4 regions of the Lentibacillus salinarum genome follow, and region 1 is predicted to be linked to each of the others. Evidence: riboswitches for the same ligand, from Rfam matches in the RefSeq annotation. Region 1 holds a riboswitch; each other region holds the start of a gene.
What was found. Region 1 has a riboswitch for cobalamin ahead of ACFQ4A_RS09690 (acyl-CoA thioesterase). Riboswitches for the same ligand answer to the same signal wherever they lie in the genome.
Positions count from the first base shown of each region.

Region 2: linked by a shared signal. The riboswitch ahead of ACFQ4A_RS06765 (ribonucleoside-diphosphate reductase subunit alpha) and the one ahead of ACFQ4A_RS09690 (acyl-CoA thioesterase) in region 1 are both predicted to bind cobalamin.
Region 3: linked by a shared signal. The riboswitch ahead of ACFQ4A_RS00170 (ABC transporter substrate-binding protein) and the one ahead of ACFQ4A_RS09690 (acyl-CoA thioesterase) in region 1 are both predicted to bind cobalamin.
Region 4: linked by a shared signal. The riboswitch ahead of ACFQ4A_RS02700 (DUF4430 domain-containing protein) and the one ahead of ACFQ4A_RS09690 (acyl-CoA thioesterase) in region 1 are both predicted to bind cobalamin.

Region 1 is NZ_JBHTNH010000020.1:86,769-92,355, reverse strand. It holds gene ACFQ4A_RS09695 (YfcC family protein) at 1-919, shown strand, start outside; gene ACFQ4A_RS09690 (acyl-CoA thioesterase) at 2,123-2,593, opposite strand; cobalamin riboswitch at 2,738-2,916, opposite strand; gene ACFQ4A_RS09685 (hypothetical protein) at 3,439-4,029, shown strand; gene ACFQ4A_RS09680 (hypothetical protein) at 5,102-5,587, shown strand, end outside.
Region 2 is NZ_JBHTNH010000012.1:696-6,282, forward strand. It holds gene ACFQ4A_RS06755 (YfiT family bacillithiol transferase) at 1-278, shown strand, start outside; gene dapA (4-hydroxy-tetrahydrodipicolinate synthase) at 641-1,600, opposite strand; lysine riboswitch at 1,713-1,892, opposite strand; cobalamin riboswitch at 2,101-2,293, shown strand; gene ACFQ4A_RS06765 (ribonucleoside-diphosphate reductase subunit alpha) at 2,451-4,661, shown strand; gene ACFQ4A_RS06770 (flavodoxin) at 4,658-5,092, shown strand; gene ACFQ4A_RS06775 (ribonucleotide-diphosphate reductase subunit beta) at 5,073-5,587, shown strand, end outside.
Region 3 is NZ_JBHTNH010000001.1:26,015-31,601, forward strand. It holds gene ACFQ4A_RS00160 (hypothetical protein) at 1-87, shown strand, start outside; gene ACFQ4A_RS00165 (FecCD family ABC transporter permease) at 64-1,107, opposite strand; gene ACFQ4A_RS00170 (ABC transporter substrate-binding protein) at 1,079-2,065, opposite strand; cobalamin riboswitch at 2,192-2,383, opposite strand; gene panB (3-methyl-2-oxobutanoate hydroxymethyltransferase) at 2,676-3,506, shown strand; gene panC (pantoate--beta-alanine ligase) at 3,520-4,392, shown strand; gene panD (aspartate 1-decarboxylase) at 4,404-4,802, shown strand; gene ACFQ4A_RS00190 (2TM domain-containing protein) at 5,050-5,331, opposite strand.
Region 4 is NZ_JBHTNH010000002.1:383,198-388,784, reverse strand. It holds gene ACFQ4A_RS02710 (response regulator transcription factor) at 47-763, shown strand; gene ACFQ4A_RS02705 (ATP-binding protein) at 763-2,517, shown strand; cobalamin riboswitch at 2,581-2,765, shown strand; gene ACFQ4A_RS02700 (DUF4430 domain-containing protein) at 2,976-3,416, shown strand; gene ACFQ4A_RS02695 (ECF transporter S component) at 3,420-3,929, shown strand; gene ACFQ4A_RS02690 (ferredoxin) at 4,074-4,328, opposite strand; gene ACFQ4A_RS02685 (helix-turn-helix domain-containing protein) at 4,483-5,529, shown strand; gene ACFQ4A_RS02680 (RecQ family ATP-dependent DNA helicase) at 5,537-5,587, shown strand, end outside.

The DNA.
Region 1 (5,587 bases):
GGGTATTGCCATAGGCGGTGTGCTAGTAGGATTTGGCCTTTCTCCGTTCAATCCTTATACGGTAGGTGTCGGGCATAGGATAGCGGAAATGCAACTTTTCTCAGGATGGCTTTTTAGAAGTATCTTAGTGGTTGTTACGTTATCTGTATTAGCTTATTTTAACGTTAGATATTTTAAAAAGATTTTAAGGAACCGGGATAAAAGCCTTGCTTATGACATTGATACCTCAGACATGACACTTAGTAAACCACTTGGTTCCTATCACATGAGAAAAAAGGATATTGCCATGTTACTTGTGTTTATCGCAGGGATTATTGTTATGCTATTTGGCATTTTTACACAAGGTTGGTATATCAATGAAGTTGCCGCGATATACCTTATGATAGGCATTGTCTGTGGGATTATTGCAAGAATGAATGCTAGTCAAATCGCTCATGTATTTGCGAAAGCACTTGAACCGAGTGCATTAGCAGCTATTCTGATTGGTGTTGCCATGGCCACTCAAGTCGTGATGAACCATGGAAATATCAGCGATACCGTTGCTCATGGTCTTGTCTCGGTACTAGAACATTTACCAACAACGCTGGCTGCTGTATTCATGACAATATCCCAGTCGATTATTAATATTTTGATTCCAAGTGGCAGTGGTCAAGCAGCCGTGACGTTACCCATTATGGTTCCTGTTGGTGATATGTTAGACATTACACGGCAAACGACAATTTTAGCGTTCCAAATTGGTGATGGTCTTACAAATATATTTTCACCTACATTAGGTGGGTTAATGGCAATGCTTGGATTATGTAGGGTGCCTTATGGAAGATGGATTCGGTATATTTTTCCGTTCGTCATGACAGCAATCTGTATATCTTGGGTCGCCTTAATCATTAGTGTCTTAATTAATTGGGGAGGACCAATTTAAGTAACGTTCCTGATAACTGGACTGACATTGTCCATATAGGAGATCGACTAATAGCAGAGTTGGATCATGACAATGAGGTGGATCTTTTTGCTATTAGCATAAAAACGCAAGATGGTCTGCAGCTTGGTTATGTCCCTGGCATATATGTACAAGCTGTTCACGCTTTGTTAAACCGCGGGGATGAATTGACCTTAGGGTTCCGCAGCTCCACCCGAATTTTTCGCTGCAATGGTGGGTACGTGTGGAATTATCGGCTGTTATTGAAGATTTAAATAAAGATGATGAGGAATCCGGTCATCTCAAGAGTCTTATTTTCCGGGAAACGGCATAGGAGTTTAAGTCTTTGCGTTCGCTGAAATCATAAGAGAAATTAAAACGGGCATGGATAGAGGAAAATTCTAAACCATGTCCGTTATAACGAATTAAGGAGTTGAATTAAGTGAGTGGGTAAGGTAACTAGGCATATACCAGAAAAGATGCCGCCTATGCTTTGCTGGAAGTTATCGCATTAATTGAATTGGAAGAAAAGAAGATTCATCCGGATGATGTAAGGAATCAGTGCTTGTGAATGATGTCGGATAGGGATTGCGATTACAAAGGTTGGGAGAAACTTATTGCAAAAACTTGACTCCCTCAACATGAATGATTGAAAAAAGGGTAAATGTAGGTATAATTAAACTAGAATTAAGCATAGACTCTAATGGAGGTGAGTTTATGCTGCGAAGGGGGACGAATAAAAATGCCAAAAGTAGCAGACGTTACTCCTATGGATATTAAATTTGACGATGAAAAAGAGCGTGAACAATTTATTAACTGAGCACATGATAAAAGTACGGTTGATCAGCCTAACATGATTGAAATGAGAAAAAAATAAAACAAGCTAGAGAAATTCAGAGGAGGATGAACAAACATATTAATACTGATAAGATTAGGTCAGCAAGCGTTTCCAATCAATTCACAGAGGATGTTGGCCTTTTTAATTGTTCTGATTCGCTGACGCATATAATCGAAGCACATAAAAAAGCCGAGCCCAAAATTATTGGTTGGCCTCGGCTTACCTTACGCTGGCATGATCCAGATTGGGTCCAAAGAGCATACAATCTTTATAATCTCAACAGTTGCCGTCTTATGTAATAAAACAATTCTTGATTGCGTAAGGCATAATCAAGTAATGCTTGGGGCAATGTTGGAAGTATATCAAAATCATCTTAGAGCTGAACGGTTTTGCCGGTGAGCTTTCCTAGACGGGGCGGTATCATACAGCCGCTTTTCTTCCTTTGTTTCAGGTATAATAGAAGGAACTGATTTTGGATTTCCTTCTGTATCGACGGCAACCATCGTTAAGAACGATTCCGTCGTCATAACTTTTCTACCATGAAGAAGATCATCCGCATAGACTTTTACATACACCTCCATCGATGTACGTCCCGCCCTGGTAATGTTGGCCTCTAAAGTTAACGCATCGCCCACTTTGGCAGAAGATAAAAAATCGACAGAGTCAATCGACGCTGTAACGACTACACAATTGGAGTGCTTCATGGCTGTCAATGCAGCAATTTCATCAATATATGCCAGTACTTTTCCTCCGAATATGGTATCCAAGTGATTCGTATCCGGCGGTAATACTAATCTTGTTTGTGTCATTTTTGAATAGCTGACTGGTAATGATTCCAAGAAAATCGTTCCTCCTCAATTTAAAATAATAAAAATGCACCTTCTATACGAAGATGCTTGAGAATAAGCTCATTATGAACACGGAATCATTACAAGTGAGCCCTGAAAAATTTCCACGTAACATCCTCCTATCTCCCGTAGGAATTCATGTTCTTCCTTATGGCAGGTCTCCTGACTCAGATTCATCAACACATAGCCCTTCCCGTTCATTAACAGTGGTTCTTCTATGTGCCTCCTCTTTACAGTGGCGGGACCGCGCTGGATTTTCACCAAACTTCCCTTTTCAGCTTCTATACGAAGCCACCATAAGGCGTATACAGTTTTAACCTAAAAATACTTTCTCTTAAATTCAATATCTCTTAAATGCGTTCATCTGTCAACCGGATAGGTTTGTAAAAGATGTCCAAAGTCATCGAGGATGTCATCACAATTAGTCACGTGCCTGTCACTTCCCGCTTTTTGTCGATTTATTCGATCTCTCCTATTTTTATTTCACAATGTGGATATCATAGTTGCTAACAGGGTGACAGATGACTCGAGGGAGAGGATTTATACGCGCGATTTGCTTTAGTCGGGATATCACATTTTAAAAAAGGGATTTGTATAGAACGCCTTTATGTGCAGATTTCATTGATGTTCGCCTGTTGTCTTTCAAAGTGGATTTATCATTGATTATAATATATCTTAACTGTTGTTCCATGAATAACCGTTACTAGGACTTCCGGGATATGGTTGACGAAAGGAGTCATGAACTAGAGGCAGGGTAATGTTTGGTTTTTAAAAAGAACCATGAATAGGACAATCTTCCTAAGTAATATGTATTAAAAAAAGGAGGGTGCTTGTTTATGGAGACATCAAGAAAGTACAGATTAAGAAATGCAACAGACCAAATGTCTGTGCATGAACAAGAAGTCTTAAGGAGTGAAGCGCAAAAATTACAACAATATCATCTATCTGTTTCAGAAGCTGTATATTTCGGTAATTTAATATATCTTCCGGAAAAACAGGAATTAGCCAATCCATCCCATGTTAAAATCCAATCATCCAAGAAAACAAGGATCGATTATATAGCGAAACTAAAGAACCCGGAACTCATAACGGCATTAGAAGAATTGCAAAGGAAGTATGATTTAAAACAAGGCGACTTGGATAAAATTTCAAAACGGATGAATAAAATAAAAAAAGAATATGATGATGTTCAAAATAATGTGAATCAGTTAATAATTGAAATGGAGAAGTACACCGATCAGGTGGTTAATGAAAAACAGTTACAAAGATATGTAAAAAGTATTGAAAGGAACTGCAACAACTTGGAAAATTGTCTCACTCTGGAAAACCCTGAAGCTCTTTCAAATGAAACAAGAAAAGAGCTTGTTAATAAGATAAATGTTTTGCAAACTTACATAGATGATTTCATAAAGCAAATGTCAATATAGCGCTGCCGCTGTTTAGTGCAAACATAGGTTGGTCCTGAGTGCCTGTCACTTTCTAAATGTTATCGGTATTGTGGAAGGCTGCTTCATCACTACACTACGTAGGTTCCCGTTAAAAAAGTGTCATTACAGCTGAACATGACACTTTTTTTATTTTTGGGTCGATTATCGTGTAAATCGTCCTTCTTAATAGTAAAAACGCACAGGCGAATCATCCTTCTCCAATATCCCCCGCTGATACCCCCACCCTCTTCAGTTGTTCCGTATCGGCCCATGTCTGGAAATAATGTCAATCTTAAGCAGGAAAACAAATGGATAATCCAGAAGTACTAATATAATACAAATATTAGGAAAAATGTTGTGTAATATTGATAATATAAATAAAATTTTCTGTTAGAGGTGAACTAAATAAATATACTGGAACAATTTGGATTAAACTGAAGCAGGGGCTGACTAAGTTTTAATAATATAAGCTTGCCTTATATAACTGCTAAACTAAAGCAGACAGTTTTCGCTAAATAAAAATGAACACTTCGGGGGAGTTTGAATCGCCTCTTTACCCCTTATGAGTTAATTTTAGTGATAAAAACGAACAAATGTTCTTGACTTTTAGTGAAATATAGATTATATTATATCTAACCAATCATAAAAAGTTTAAGGGATGATGCTGTGATTGCATCCTGTATTGGCTTGAAAGGGATTGAAAGATATCGTGTCAAAGCCTATGTAAAGTTTTTCCAAGTGTGGAAGGAGCAATATTGTTGATTTGCCGGATAATTCGATGAAAGTAAACGTAAAATAAAATATATGTAGTAGCCAATGATCATCTATAATTGTTTTATTTCACATCCCATAACATCAACTTTTTCGTGTCTAAAATCGTGGATCCATTATAGTTTCCCGTTGTTGCCTCCTAGGGTACTTTTCCTTTTGACTCCAGGGAACAAAGTAAATTATGCTTAGCAAATTCAATTTTCAAATAATGATCGATCAAATAGAGATAACTCCTGTTTGCTCGTGTTATACTTATTGTGTATACTTGGGTTGACATTGGAAAAACTAAGGGGTAGTCAACGTGTCAATTTCACATAAATACAGTATTGCTGATTATAAAAAGATTATTGATATTATTTGTGAAAAACACAATAAATATAACCTTGAATGGCTTGGAACTCAAAAGGATAATACATTTAACTTTAAAAAGAAACAAGTCAGACATGTTACTTCAAATGACCCAAAGAATATGGATGATTTTATAGATGCAGACTTTCTGGATTATATGGAAAGTTATCAAATGGGGCTGTACGATCTGTATGCTGATGTCGTAATGGAGCTTTCATCGTCCAATGGCATACCAATCACTGGAAGAGTGAAGAACGACGATTCAATTGTCTCAAAACTTCATCGTAAGAGGTTTGATGAAAAAGGTAGCTTTTCAATTAACAAATATTTAAACGATTTACTTGGTTTCAGACTCGTGGATCAAGACTTTGTACCTAACTTTCATAAGCTTACTGATTATATCAATCTTAAAAATGAGGGCGAAAACAGGATTAGAGCA
Region 2 (5,587 bases), on a different contig from region 1:
TGGCTTTAACAGATGAGAGTCCAACAGTACCAGCTTTTGATGAAGAAAAGTGGGCTATTCAACCGGATACAAAGCTTCCCGTAGAATGTTCTATAAAAATGTTGGAAGGTATAAATGAGCGCATCGTATCTTTGGGTCATAGTTTAACGGAAGAGCATTTAGATCGAAGTTTTGTTCATCAGCTAAATGGTAATATAACAGTAGCGACAAAGGTTGCAAAATTAGCTTGGCATGAAGAGCATCACTTAGCCCATATAAAAATCGCATTATCAAAATAGCATAATATTTAAGGAATTGGTTTATCAAATCTCGGGTAAGCTAATTTTTTAAAATGGGGAAAGGAAAACAAGGGTGCGATTGTATAAGACGTAGGTAGAAAATGACAATTATTTTTAAAAAATAATCTTAAAATTGCTTAAAAGAATCCATCTTGATCAATCTTTTTTCAAAATGGATTCTTATTTATTGCAAAGTATGGTCCATGAGGTGTTTTTAATCAAACTTTATCCCAAAGTTACAGAAAAACGCTCCGTTGAATGTAGTTTCACTTTTCCCCGCATATAACGGCCACTAACCCACCTCAAAACGGCGGCTAACTGTCCGTAAATGCCCGATTCTGTTCGGGCCTGCAGGACGCAGGTCACAAAGGCGTTGCAACAGGATGTTGCGAATTTAGCCTTTGTTCCTCGTTATTCAACGGAGAAAACCGTTCCGTTGAATGTAGTTTCACTTTATGCGGTGGTAGGATCTGGCTTAGTTGCCGTTTTTCGTCGCTGGACAGCGGAAGCATTGGCAGGCGCACGTCGCCAACCGAAATACCCGTCATATTCAGGGCAGCTTTTACCGGCGCCGGGCTTGGCTGAGCAAACATCGCTTTCATCACCGGTAGGATTTCCTGGTGAATGGCTGCTGCCCGTTGGACGTTGCCGCTCGTGAAGCTCTGCACCATTTCTTGTATATCATTCCCGATCACATGGGCGGAGACCGATACGATGCCAGTACCGCCAATCGCCAATACTGGAAGTGTCAAATTATCATCCCCACTGTAAAGCGTGAAATCATCAGGCGTTTTGCTGATAATCTTTGTCATCGCATCAAGATTGGCGCTCGCTTCTTTGACGGATACGATATTGCTGATTTCCGCCAACCGGATAATGGTTTCTGGTGCAATGCCCACGGCGCTCCGGCCAGGGATATTGTACAGCATCACAGGGAGTGATGTCGCTTGGGCCACAGCTCTATAATGCTGATACAGCCCTTCCTGGGACGGTTTGTTGTAGTAGGGCGTCGTCAGCATGATCGCATCGACACCTGTCTGCGCCGCCTGTTTTGTCAACTCGATGGATGCGCGTGTGTTATTAGACCCGGTTCCAGCGATGACGGGTACACGGCCATCAGCAACTTGTGCAGTGAAGCGGAACAAGTCCAGTTTTTCAGTGTCTGTCAGCGTCGGGGATTCTCCGGTCGTTCCGGCGACTACTAAGCCGTCCGAGCCGTTTGCGATTAAATCATTGACCAATGTTCGTGTGGCATCGAAATCGATATCGCCATGATGATCAAATGGGGTCACCATGGCTGTTAATACCTGACCGAAATTCATCATTCACACACCCCTTTTGAAAGATTAAAAAGGGCTATCCCCATTGTTGCCATAAAAAAAACAACAACGAGGGTTCGCTGTTGCATGAGAAACGTTACTTAACCGTCTCTTAGCGCAAGATAGCCCTCCATATAGTTACCTATATGACAGTCCTGTATTTGTTCAATAGCAGAACCAACGGCGAAAGTATGAGCTTTGTGCCGTTTCGGCGAATCCCCCTTTCCACAATCGTCCCTGAATCTCATCATTCTCTGATTGTGTACTGATGGTCTTCGCTACCTCTACCTCACTTCAATGGATTGAAGTAAGAAAAATATATCATTTGAATCAACATAACATACACTCGATAAAAGTTCAAGGGATAGTCAGAAAAATATTGTATCCCTCCGTCCCGGCCAGGCTTCCGGCCATTTTTTTGGAAATCTATTGCATTGCCTATGATTCTATGATACGCTATAAATACAATATATATTGACAATAATTCAACCGACACACTATATATGGTGTTCGCGAGCTGTGGTGACATCTTAGTCTTAAAAAGGGAATCTGGTGTAAATCCGGAGCTGTCCCCGCAACTGTGAGTGTGGACGAACGGGATAACCACTGTATGACCAGCTTCACGGCGGTTATATGGGAAGGCCCTCAGTAGGGAGAAGCACAAGTCAGGAGACCTGCCGCATCGCGTGCGTTCGAATCCTCGGGGCAAGCGATGGCGAAACGACGGAAATAGTTCATATTTTCTGTCGTTTTATACCGTTCATCCCCTGGGTGAGCGGTTTTTTATATTGAGCTAGGACGGGTTCCGGGGAAACGGTGGGAGACCCTAAGCGATCATAAAGGAGGCAAACACATGACAATCGTCTTGAATGACGAACTGACACAACGGATTGACCAGGCAACACAAGGCTTACAGGTCGACAAAGAGACTTTTATGGAAAAAATACATAAGAAAGGTGCAGCGGCTACGAACGATCACTTAATCAAACGCGCCCTTGAAAATATCGATGAGGCAAATCCAGACTGGACATTCGTCGCCAGCCGGCTGTATCTGCATGACTTGTACAAACAGGCTGCGGCCAACAGGGGCTATGATTTTAGCGAGCGCTACAGCGATTTTTATGGACTCATCCAAACCCTTACCGAAAAAGGCATTTATACGGCGGAGCTGCTGCAGACATACACAAAAGAGGAGATCGATTATTTTGCCAGCATCATCGACCCGGCCTGCGACCAGCTGTTCAATTATCTTGGCCTTTATACCTTGACGACGCGCTATTTGGCTACTGATCACGATCAAAATATCTACGAACTGCCGCAGGAGCGGTGGATGGTGATTGCTATGCACTTAATGCAGCAGGAAGACCCGGCCCAACGCAGCCGGTATGTCGCTGAAGCCTATTGGGCGCTGAGCCATTTGTATATGACTGTTGCGACACCGACGCTCACAAACGCCGGCAAAACACACGGTCAGCTGTCAAGCTGCTTCATCGATACGGTTGATGATAGCCTGCAGTCGATTTATGACAGCAATACCGATATTGCCAATTTGTCCAAAAACGGTGGCGGCATCGGTGTTTACATGGGGAAAGTCCGGGGGCGCGGCAGTTCGATTAAAGGCTTTAAAGGCATGTCGAGTGGTGTTGTGCCATGGATCAAGCAGCTGAATAACACGGCGGTCAGCGTCGATCAGCTCGGCACCCGCAAAGGCGCCATTGCCATTTACTTGGACGTCTGGCATACCGATATTGAAGGGTTTCTCGATCTGAAGCTGAATAATGGCGATGAACGGCTGCGCGCCCACGATATTTTTACCGGTGTCTGCTTGCCGGATTATTTTATGGAACAGGTGGAAAAGCGCGGCGATTGGTATTTGTTTGACCCGCATGAAGTGCGCCAGGTGATGGGCTTTTCGCTCGAAGACTTTTATGATGAGGCGAATGGATCGGGCTCGTGGCGCGATCGCTACCTTGAATGTGTCGCGTCTCATCAGCTTACAAAGCGCGTTGTCCCGGCGATTGATATTATGAAACGGATTATGAAATCACAGCTTGAGTCCGGTACACCATTCATGTTTTACCGGGATGAGGTGAACCGGCAGAATAATAATCCGCACGAAGGCATGATTTACTGCTCCAACTTGTGCACGGAAATTACGCAAAATCAGTCACCGACAGAATTTTTGGAGGAACTGACCGAGGCGGACGGAACAATCGTGAAAAAGTACAAATCTGGGGATTATGTCGTCTGCAATTTGAGCTCGATCAACCTGGGGCGGGCCGTAACGGATCGGGTGTTGGAGCGGCTCATCCGTATTCAGGTCCGCATGCTTGATAATGTGATTGACATCAATACCCTGCCGCTGAAACAGACACAGATGACCAATCAGAAATATCGTGCCATCGGCCTTGGCACATTTGGCTGGCATCATCTGCTGGCAAAAGAAAATATCGGGTGGGAGTCGGATGAAGCAGTTGATTATGCCGATCAACTGTATGAAAAAATGGCTTACTTGACGATCAAAACGAGCATGGAGCTGAGCCGGGAGAAAGGCAGCTACCCGGCGTTTGCAGGCAGTAAGTGGCAGACGGGCCGCTATTTTGCTGATAAAGGCTATACCGGTGATAAATGGGGTGAGTTGCAGCGAAACGTCGCGGAACACGGTATCCGCAACGGCTATCTGATGGCGGTCGCGCCGAATTCATCCACGTCGATGATTGCCGGTTCAACCGCCAGCATCGATCCGGTGTTCCAACCGTTTTATTTTGAAGAAAAGAAGGATTTCAAAATTCCGTTTACGGCACCGGAACTGGATCATCAAACCTATGGCATTTACCGCCGATCAGCATATATTCTGAATCAACGCTGGTCGGTCAGACAAAATGCGGCCCGGCAGAAGCATATCGACCAGAGCATTTCGTTTAATATTTACGTGCCGAATACGATTAAGGCGTCTGTTTTACTGGATTTGCATCTGCAGGCATGGCGCGAAGGCCTGAAAACAACCTATTATGTCCGGTCAACGGCCAATGATATCGAAGAATGTGAGTGGTGTGAAAGTTGAAACCTCTGATTGCGTATTTATCCTACAGCGGCAATACGAAGGAAACAGCCGACATCATTGCGGCGCACTTGGCGGCGGATGGCGTGTCGGCGGATATGCACCGGATAGGGATCGACCCGCCAATTGATGCAGCGGGTTACGATCTAATTTTCATCGGCACCTTCACCTGGGAGATGGGTGCCACCCCTGATGAGGTGAAAGATTTCGTGCTGGAAGTCGGCTATAAACCGGACAATGTCGCGGTTTTCGGCACAGGGGAAACCCAATTCGGCGGTGCTGATCTGTTTTGCTTGGCGGTCGATAAACTGGCTAGGTTTTATGAAAGCAGATGGCCCGGCTTGAAAATCGAGCAGTCACCGCGCGGCTCGCAGGAACAATTGGTGAAAAACTGGCTGGAAGGAGTACTGTATAATGTCCCAAGTCTTGCTTGAGAAAGCGAAAACCCTGGAACCCATGAACCCGAACAAATCAACAGCTCTGTTCGGCGGAAAGTCGAGTGGCATTTTAAATTGGAACGATATCGCTTATCCGCATTGGTATAAAATGTACAAACGGCTGATCGGAAATTACTGGCAGGCAGATGAAGTCAACATGGCGGATGACCTGCGCCAGTTTGCTTCACTGACCAATGAAGAGCGTGATGCGTATTTGAAAATCATTGGTCTCTTATCAACGCTGGACGCCCCGCAGACTCGGACGGCGCTCTTGTTGTCACTGTACGCGACCGATCCGTCCGTCCAGTCGATCATGGCGGTCATCGCCCAGCAGGAAGCCGTCCATAATGAAAGTTATTCGTATGTGTTGTCATCAGTCGTGTCACTCGGTGAACAGAACGAGTCGTTTCAGCTCGGGCGCAAAGACCCTGTATTGCTGAAGCGGAACGACACGATAACACGGCAATACAACGCCTTTGTCGAGGAGCCGTC
Region 3 (5,587 bases), on a different contig from region 1:
ATCGCGGATGTTCTCGCTCGAGTTTTCGATGTTCTCGCTCGAGTTTTCGATGTTCTCGCTCGTTCATCCTTTACGTTGTTTCATTAAAATAACTGCGAATACCGGTGCCCCAATTAATGCTGTGATCACCCCAATCGGTAGGATCGTTGGGGATATAATCGTTCGGGATATAAGATCCGTCAGCATTAAAAAGCCGGCACCGGTTAGGGTTGACAGAGGAAGCATATGAACATGATCCGGTCCCCATAGGCGCCTTGTTAAATGAGGGATCACCAATCCGACAAAACCGATTGCTCCGGAAACAGCCACTGCCGCGCCAGTTAGGATCGATCCGGCAACAAGGACCGCCAATTTCCGTTTTTCGACATCAACACCAAGATGCTGTGCCCGTTCTTCCCCAAATGACATCGCATTTAACTCGCTGGTGTTCATTAAAAGCAGCAAAGATCCCAGGATGAAAAACGGCACAATAATACCGATATGGCTCCATCCCCTTGCAGATACACTGCCAAGCAGCCATCCCATAATTTGCTGTAGTTGGTCATCCGTCAACGCAATAATTAAGGATATAAAGGAGCCCAGAAATGAACTGAATATAATGCCTGTTAAAATAATCGTCTCCACCCGCATCGTTCGGTCCACTCTTCTGGCGAAAAACAGCACAAGTAAAATGGTTGCTAAAGCAGTCGCTATACTTAAAACCGGCAACGTATAAAGTCCGAGAAAAGGAATCGAAATGCTAAAAAACAACGTCGCAACTGCGCCCACGGAAGCACCGGATGAGACACCTAAAATATACGGATCTGCCAATGGATTTCGAAGCAGACCCTGGAATGCCGCTCCTGCAATCGCCAGAGAGGCCCCAACCAAACCGGCAAGGAGCACTCTCGGCAATCGAATTTGCGAAACAATATTCATGTACATTGGATCGACCTGATCAGCTATCGGTAAGCGAAAAACATGTGCACCAATAATTTTGACGATATCTGAAACAGGAACAGATACGCTGCCAACGGATATGGCCGTCAGCATCGATACAAGTAAGAAGGCAAATGCCAGCACATATGCAAATAGATGATTATTCGTCAAAAAGTTCCGGATAGACAACTTCAGCGATCTCCTTTGCACCTTCCACTAAACGGGGCCCCGGACGGCTTACAAGGTCGGAATGAACATCAAAAACCTCCTCATTCGCTACCGCGTTCACGTCACCCCAACCATCACGATTCAAGACTTGTTCGACTGGATCATCTTCATAATCGCCATACGTCGTTATCATGACATCCGGGTTTAATTCCACAATAGCTTCGGGATCGATCTGAACCCAGCCGTCCAGCTCTTGTGCTGCATTATCTGCATTGACGATCTGCAGGAGATCATCAAAAAATGTGTTTTGACCTGCCGTGAAAATTTCCGGTGCAGGTGCTACTTCAAAAAAGACAGACTGACGTTCATCATCACTGATAGCCGCTGTCTTTTCATGCAGTGACGCAAATTCCTCTTTCATATTGCCGACAATTTCTTCTGCCGCTTCTTCTGTACCCGTCATTTGTCCGATCTGTTCAATCGATTCATACGTCTCATCAATTTGCTGTGCATCGTGAACCACAAACACATTGATGCCGGCATCGCGAATCTGTTGTAATGCTTCTTCAGAGTTATGTGCACCGGAAGCATGTGCCAGCACAAGGTCCGGTTCCAAACTGATAATCACTTCCACATTCAGTTCCATACCGCCTACCTTTTCTTTTTCCTCTACCTCTTGCGGATAATTATCATGATCAGAAACACCGACGATTTCATCTTCCAATCCTAGTGCAAAAGCAATTTCGGTATTGCTCGGAATTAAGGAGACGATCCGCTCCGGTTTCTCATCAATGGTCATGTCATGATCAAGCGCATCGGTTACCGTCAGCGGAAAAGCTGATTCCTCCGTCGCTGTTTGCTCCGTGTTCTCATCTGTGCTCTCAGCCCCATTTTCAGAATCGGGACTTTCAGAACTGCAACCAATCAAAAGACCAAACGTCAGCATCACTAATAGAAAAAACGATAAAAACTTTTTCACTTCGATACCCCCTCATGTATTTTGCGCAAATAAAAAAACATCTTCACGAGAAATGAAGATGGCTATGTAAAAGAGCAGTCAAGATAAACCTGTCCCTTTACACCTTCCTATTCCTCGTAGGCATTGGTGCACGAAAGGCAGCAGGCAGGTCTCCTGGCTCATGGTCATCACTTGCTGCATCTTCCCTTCCCATACATACTTATGTACAGTGGTCATGACAGCTCGCTCGCAAATACAGTGGCGGGACCGCGTTGGACTTTCACCAACTTCCCTATTAAGATTTCACACATTGAAATCACCTGTACCCAAAACGATTTAGTTATTCGCTGATTCCGATTATACATAAAGTTACAAAATCTGTCACGTTTCTATGTAACCTATTCCCTCTCTATGAGCGACCGAGCATGGCTGCTTCACGGAGAAAAAGGCGTTCATCTGGTGATGAGCGGCCCTCCACAGTTTTTCATCAATTCCTATTTTTAAGCTTAACAGCAGTTTTTAGACCCTTGCTGATTTTGAAATTGTATGTACATTTTTGTCTCTTATCCTGTATAATAATATCAATATACTCGAACGGCGAGAATTCTATTAAAAAAGAAAGGGTGTTATCATGCTTCGTATTTTAGATTTAAAAAATATGAAAGAAAATCATGAAAAGATTACCATGGTCACGGCATATGATTACCCGTCTGCCAAGCAGGCGGAACAAGCCGGAATAGATATGATCCTCGTTGGTGACTCATTAGGGATGGTTGTACTCGGTTATGAGTCAACCGTTGAGGTAAAGATTGAAGACATGATCCACCACGGAAAGGCAGTCAAACGCGGCGCACCGAATACATTCATAGCTGTTGACATGCCATTTATGTCCTATCACATTTCACTGGAAGAATCACTAAGAAATGCGAAAAAGATTTTTCAGGAAACGAATGCCCAAAGCTTGAAAGTCGAAGGTGCATCCGGGGACATACTTATTTTCATAGAGCGTTTAACAGAAGCGGGGATACCGGTTATTGCGCATTTAGGATTAACACCTCAGTCGGTTAATGTGCTCGGCGGATTCAAAGTTCAGGGGAAAGATAAAACCACTGCGAAAAAACTTCTGGATGATGCTAAGAAAGTGGCGGACCATGGCGCTGCTGCACTCGTTTTAGAGTGTGTTCCGACAGAACTGGCTAAGATGGTAACAAATTCTATCAATATTCCAACGATCGGAATTGGTGCGGGTGTCAATTGTGATGGACAGGTCCTAGTCTATCACGATATCCTGAAATACGGCGTTGACCGTCTGCCAAAATTTGTGAAACCGTATACCGATTTTAATGATAGCGGTACAGAAGCGCTAGAAGCTTACATTTCAGATGTGAAGCAAGAAAACTTTCCTTCTGATGACCATTCTTTCTTTATGAAAAATAAAGATGCCTTACCTGAACGTGAATAAGGAGAGAAATAAAGTGAAAGTTATACGTTCGATTCAAGACATGAAACAATTAATGAGAGATTACCGTACTCAAAACAAACAGATTGGTTTCGTTCCTACAATGGGGTTTCTTCATGAAGGCCATCTAAACCTGATGCGGGAAGCGAAAAAAGAAAATGATGTCGTCGCAGCGAGTATTTTTATTAATCCATTACAGTTTGGCCCAAATGAAGATTATGAAAATTACCCAAGAGATGAGCAAGCTGATGTACTTCAGGCTGAAAAGGCAGGCGTTGATGTATTATTCATTCCAACCGTTGCTGATATGTATCCAAATCCAATGCTGATTCAACTGGGGATAAAAGGACGGACCGATGTTTTGTGCGGTCGTTCGCGTCCCGGACATTTTGATGGCGTCCTGACAGTATTAACGAAACTATTTCATATTATCAGTCCGGATAAAGTGTATTTCGGTTTGAAAGATGCCCAACAAACAGCGGTGGTGGACGCATTAATCGATGATTTGAATTTTCCGATCGAATTAGTTGGATTGCCAACGGTCAGAGAAACGGATGGACTGGCGAAAAGCAGTCGTAATGTGAACCTGACTGAACAAGAGCGAGGTGAGGCCGTTTGGCTATATAAAGGATTACAACATGGACGACAGCTCATTCGCCGCGGTGAACAAAACCCGGATAAGATTATTCATGACGTCACAGAAACAATGAACCATCACATATCGGGAAACATTGATTATGTTGAATTACTAAGTTATCCGGCATTAGAACCTGTGTCATCGATTAATCAGCGGATCATCCTTGCTGCTGCTGTTTACTTTGAAAGAGCCAGATTAATAGACAATCTGCTTCTCGACAAAAGCGGAGAAATCATCACTCGGTATAGCTAGGAGGCAATGGTATGTTTCGTACTATGATGAAAAGTAAGATTCATCGTGCGCGTGTAACGGAAGCAAATTTAAATTATGTCGGTAGTGTTACAATTGACCAGGATATTCTGGATCAAGTCGATATCTTGCCACATGAAAAGGTACAAATTGTCAATAACAATAACGGTGCCCGCCTAGAAACGTATGTCATCCCCGGCAAAAGAGGATCGGGTGTTGTTTGTTTGAATGGAGCGGCAGCAAGGCTCGTACAAAAAGACGATGTCATTATTATCGTTTCCTATGCATTCGTTTCAAGTGAAGCGTTAGCATCCCATAAGCCACTTATTGCCATTATGAATAACAAAAATGAGGTAACAGAATTATTGGAGCAGGAGTCGCCCTTAACAATTGCAGAGGAGAAAACAGTCTGATTTGTTTATGAATCAGACTGTTTTTAAAAAGCGGTAATCGGAAACCTGGTGTGGAAAGAGGGATTTATAACTACTATTTATCTTAAGAATAACCCTTCTGCTATTACATAACTTGCCCCGATTAACTGGAAAAGGACGTAATTTTTATTCAAGATTTGTGCCCACTTGTGTTATAAAAATACTATCCTTTATGAGGCTGAGTTGATTAAGATATTTTTTATATACTAATACTTTTCATGAAAGTCGTTTAATGTTTATTATCTCTATCCTTTTCCAAGTACTTTTTTATCTTTTTCTCTTCCCAATCCCGACCTAAAATACCATCTGCAAATGTTGTTAAACCGTGAATTATCACACCTATTCCCCAACCTCCTAGCGGATATAGAAACCACCAATAGCCATCAAACGTTATCATATTGATTATCAAGAGTAGAATACTGACTAATATATAAACAGTTACATGAATGTAAAATGCTTTGAGTCGTTCTACCTTTTCTTTCGCTTTTCGATATCTGTGATCCTCTTCCATTTTTACAACGCCCTTCTATAAATTTCAACATTTTTTCCAGAATTTCGTGTTTTTCTTTCGGCAACTTTTGCACAGGCGACTTTAACCCATTCCTGAAACTGTTCCTGGCAACCCCCAATCTTTAGGCTAGTGACCCAATCGTCTTTTCCCTTCCATTAGATATTTCAGTTACACCAGCACAGAAAAAGTTATCAGAGAAATAAATCGTTGATTCCACTATACAATCGTCCCTTCGCAGTTCTTATTTAGTTGTACG
Region 4 (5,587 bases), on a different contig from region 1:
TAACGTCCGGTAGCGATGTACGAAAATTATAAAAGGGGGCGTTCAGATGGAGGAAAATCCAAAAATATTGGTGGTAGATGACGAGGATCGGATTCGTCGCTTGGTTAAAATGTATCTTGAAAAAGAAGATTTCATTGTGGAAGAGGCGGAAGACGGAAAAGAAGCACTAGAACTTGCACGCAACACGGACTACGATGTCATTTTGCTGGATATTATGATGCCGGAGATGGACGGCATTGACGTGACGAAAGAATTGCGCAAAGAAAAAATGACACCGATTATCATGCTTACAGCAAAAGGTGAGGAATCCAATCGTGTTCAGGGTTTTGAAGTGGGAACTGATGATTATATTGTCAAACCTTTCAGCCCGCGGGAAGTTGTCCTTCGCGTCAAAGCTGTGTTGAGAAGGGTGGCGTCCAATAAATACGAGGAAGCTGAGAAGCCAACGAAAAATCTGCTCGTTTTTCCGCACTTAACGATCGATTATGATGCTCACCGTGTAACAGCCGATGGCATCGAGGTAAGTCTAACTCCGAAAGAATACGAGCTATTGTGTTTTCTGGCTGAAGCACCGGATAAAGTATTCAATCGGGAAGTCCTGCTGAAGGAAGTATGGGAATATGAATTTTTTGGTGACTTGCGGACAGTTGACACACACGTTAAACGTTTGCGGGAAAAATTAAATCACGTATCCAAACAGGCGGCAGATATGATTGTAACGGTCTGGGGTGTCGGATATAAATTTGAGGTAGATGATGCATAATGTTTTGGCGCAGCGTTGTAGGCAAGCTAGCAATAACCATCCTATTGCTAGTTTCTTTTGTATTATTTATTTTAACGATTTTATTATTGGAGTTTTTTGAAACCTTTCATGTCAATGAAGCTGAAAAAGAAATGATGCAGACAGCAACAAAAGTGTCCCGTATCGTTGAACAACATGATGATCAGGCACTGGCGCTGGAAAATGCAGAATTGGTAAAAGACCCGGTAAGCCGGCTTGCCGTTATTTATGATGATGGGACATCACGGACATCTGACAGTACGGATAATGATTTAAACGAACTTGATCCACAATGGCTGCGGAATGATGAAGACTTGAGGGATGTTTTCACCAACGGTCAGGATGTTAAAAAAGATACAATGCTCCCGAGCAGTCATGTTGAAGCCATGATTGTCGGTACTCCGATCGAGCAGGGTGGCGCTGTCTTTATTTACCAATCCCTGGATATTGTCAATCAGACCAAAGCGGAGACGACTAAAATCATCTTTCTGGCTGCCGGGATTGCCATTATTTTAACGACTATTTTCGCTTTCTTTCTGTCAACACGAATCACATCACCATTGATAAAAATGAGAGAGGCCGCGCTTGATTTGACAAGAGGGGAATTTAATACGAAAGTGCCGATTCTGACCCATGATGAGATCGGTGAACTGGCGATGGCCTTTAACCGGATGGGCAGACAGCTGAAATTTCATATTAATGCCTTAAGGCAGGAAAAGGAGCAAATTTCCAACATTGTCAGCTCGATGGCTGATGGGGTCATTACGTTGAACCGCAACGGGGATATGCTCGTGACCAATCCGCCAGCAAAACAATTTATACACAATCTATATTATGAAAATGGTATGGAGCCTGAGGACGATCATCTGACAGCCCCCGAGCCATTAAACGAAACATTACGCAGTGTCATCCACGGGGAAAAAGAAGTAATCCGCGAAATCAATACACAGGGGCGTACATGGGTCATGATCATGACACCGTTATATGACCAGACGTATGTGCGCGGAGCTGTCGCGGTTATCCGGGATATGACAGAAGAAAGACAGATGGACAAGATGCGTAAAGATTTTATTGCTAATGTTTCCCATGAATTACGGACGCCGATTTCAATGCTGCAGGGATATAGCGAGGCAATTGTTGATGATGTTGCGGAATCAACAGAAGAAAAGAACGAGCTGGCACAGATTATTCATGAAGAGTCCCTCAGGATGGGCAGGCTTGTTAATGAATTACTGGACCTAGCCCGAATGGAAGCAGGCCATACCCGGCTAGACAAGACGATGATTGACGCCGAATCGTTTGTAGAACGCATTTTAAAAAAGTTTAAAGGGATTGCTGAGGAAAGTCATGTTCAATTAATATCTGAAAGGCATCTGTCGGTATCAATGATTTCTATCGATACCGATCGAATTGAACAGGTTTTCACGAACTTGATTGATAATGCCATCAGACATACAAAGCAACATGGTTATGTCAAAGTTGTTGTTGAGGGGACTGCCACTGAACTGCATGTATCCATAGAGGATAACGGTAGCGGTATACCGGAAGAAGATATACCGTTTGTGTTTGAACGTTTTTACAAGGCTGATAAATCACGGACACGCAACGGCAGAAAGAAAGGAACAGGACTTGGTCTGGCCATTGCCAAAAATATTGTCGAAGCGCATGATGGGACCATCACCGTACAAAGCAAACTGAATGAAGGGACAATGTTTGACATCAGGCTTCCCTTGTAAAAATTGTTTATCATCATGCCTAGAAAAAACAGCATCCCTATGCTACGATAGTTTTGCAACGAAATAGGAATACGAGATGTTGGTGTATTCACTTAATAGGGAATCCAGTGCGAATCTGGAACTGTCCTCGCAACTGTAAGTGATCGACGAAATAAGCGTTAACCACTGTATGGGCTGACCATATGGGAAGGGCTTAAAGTAGGTGAGCATCATGAAGTCAGTAGACCTGCCAGCATCGCATGTTTCAATGCTTCGGGGATTTGAGTGTTTGGGACAACCGGAACTGCCATATGGTACTGTTGTATGTTTCGATTGTCTGATAAGCCGACCTTTGAACAACCGCTTGAAGGAGGTTGGCTTTTTTTTATTTTGGGTGGGTGACATACGCGTACCAGTCAGGTTTTGGTTCCCGCGCCCGCTTCTCCACACACAAACAGAGACATAGGAGGAATTGGAAAATGAACAAATGGTGGTTGCCTTTAGCAATATTACTCGTTGTTATTGGACTGATGACAGGCTGTGGTGCCGGGGAAGAAAACCAAACCGAATCAAACAATGGTAATTTGCAGACTGCTACAAATGAAAATACAGATGGAGAACTTAGTGAAGACGAGATTCGTATTACGATAAGCCAGGATAATGGGAAAGAATACATTGATGAAAAAGAAATTGCAATTGAAGAAGGCGCCATTTTAATGGATGTACTGCAGGAAAACTTTTATGTGGAGACTGAGGAAGATGGCCAATTTATAACGTCCATTGAACGTGTTTCCGCTGAAGAAGATGAACAAAAGGCGTGGATTTTCGAGGTTAATGGTGAAAAGGCAAATGTGGGTGCTGCCGAATATGAACTGTCTCCGGGTGATAACGTAACATTTGATTACCAGGCATGGGAATAATGAATGAATACATATAAACTGACGCTGCTGGCGTTACTCGCTGCTCTTGCGGTTGTCGGAAGAAGTGTATTTGCCTTTCTTCCCAATGTCCAACCGGTCACATCTTTGATTATCATCTGCGGGTTGGTGCTTGGCCCGCTTGCAGCTGTCATCCTGGCGGTATTGACAACATTTCTGTCGAACATGCTACTGGGAATGGGGGTTTGGACCATATGGCAGGTCACATCCTGGGTGCTCATCGGATTAGTAAGCGGCTGGATCGGCAAATATCCGGGTCGGCTGCCGATTTATGTATATGCGGTCATCTGCGGTTATTTTTATGGCTTTATCATATCGTTAACAACATATTCGATCGCCGGGAAGTTTTGGTCCTATTATTTGGCTGGCCTGCCGTTTGACACATATCATGCGATTGGAAATGCTGTCTTCATATTCGTGCTGTATCCAATCATCAGCCATTTTTTCAAAAAATATGCCACGAACCGTTTTCAGTTGCAGAATACGAATCACTAACACATAGAAAAGCGTTCCTTTGTAATAGGACAGGAGCGCCTTTCTCAGTTTGGCTTTTCTTTTTATATGATGGTATACAGGAATCCGTCATCGAATACGTCAGACAGGAATCCGTCATCGAATACGTCAGACATGACTCCATCTTCACCCAGCTTCATATTTTTCTGGATCCCCAAGGAATGGCTGATCAGCGACTTTAATTGAATCGGTCGGACATCCTTCACAGGCATCCAACATATCGTCTTCCAATACTTCAGGTACTTCAGCAGTCCCTTCATTGTCATCCAGAACGACATAGGCCAGTGCCTCATCGTTATAATCATATATATTCGGAGCTGTGGTACCGCATGCACCACAGGCAATGCATGTTTCCTGATCAACGATTGTATATTTTGGCATGAAACGCCTCCCCACCAGTAAAACAACTTTCAACGCCTATCTTTTATTATAAATCGGTATGTTACACATTTCAACTTGGCTGTAACATGTTATGATGTGAATGACAGCCCAACGTTTTATCATGGGATATGTTGGCTGAAGGGGGGGTGAGCTGTTGTTGTTTGATGCTATCGTCTTAACAAGTTATGCCAAGTTTCATGGGAGTAGAAGCGTTTCGGCCGTCTATCATTTGCTGACCGGGAAACGTTCAATCCAAACGGTCCAAGATGCACATATTTATCAGTTGAATGATTTTTATGGAATTTATCCGACGTTACAGAAACAAGCATTTGACGAGCACATACATAGATTATCTGAACTTAACCTGCTTACATTCACTAACCAAAACGCTGGTTTGCCAACCAGCAAAGGGAAACACAGGATGGAGCAGCAGGATACGTACGGGCCTATCCAATACTTCAAGGGGCTGCTCTACCATCGTAAAGCTTCGGTTTTTTGGGAACGCCTGCTGCTACTTATCCAAACCATGACAAACAGTAAAGTGAATCATTTCCATTTCATTCCAATTATTGACAAACCGGTTGTGGCGGATTGGGTAAAAACACAATACCTTAAATGGAAAAACCATCGGACATGTTTCCTGAACCAGCTTTATGATGAGCTTTTTAGGCTGCTGCAGCTTTTTCCGGAAAGAGAAGCAAGTATCGTTGTTGACAGTCTGACAAGTTATAACCATTACGGGATGAACAGTTTTCAGCTTGCGAATCATTATAGTCTGAAACAAATTGATATTCCTTTAATCCGAATGGCGATTATGCATCAGATGCTGACAGTCATCAATCAGAATACGAAGGCCTACCCTTTTCTGGCACAAATGGTTTATGAACTGCCGCAAACGACACCGTTGACGAATTCGGCGAGTAAAACCAGAGAATATTTGGACAGGCACTATTCGGCAGAGGAAATAGCTGAGATGCGCCAACTGAAATTAAATACCATCTATGATCATATGGTCGAAATCGCCCTTTATGATCAAACGTTCCCACTTGAACACTACGTAACGCCGACGGAACAGGCGGAAATTCGGGCGGCTATTGACAAGACAGTATCCTTTAAACTCAAGAATATTAAGCAGGAAGTCAGTGAAACCATCAGTTATTTCCAAATAAGACTCGTTTTGGCCGTGGAAAAAATATCGTAGCCAGGTGATGCCATTGATAAAAGATATGCTGACAGAGCAGTTGAAGAAACAATTTCAT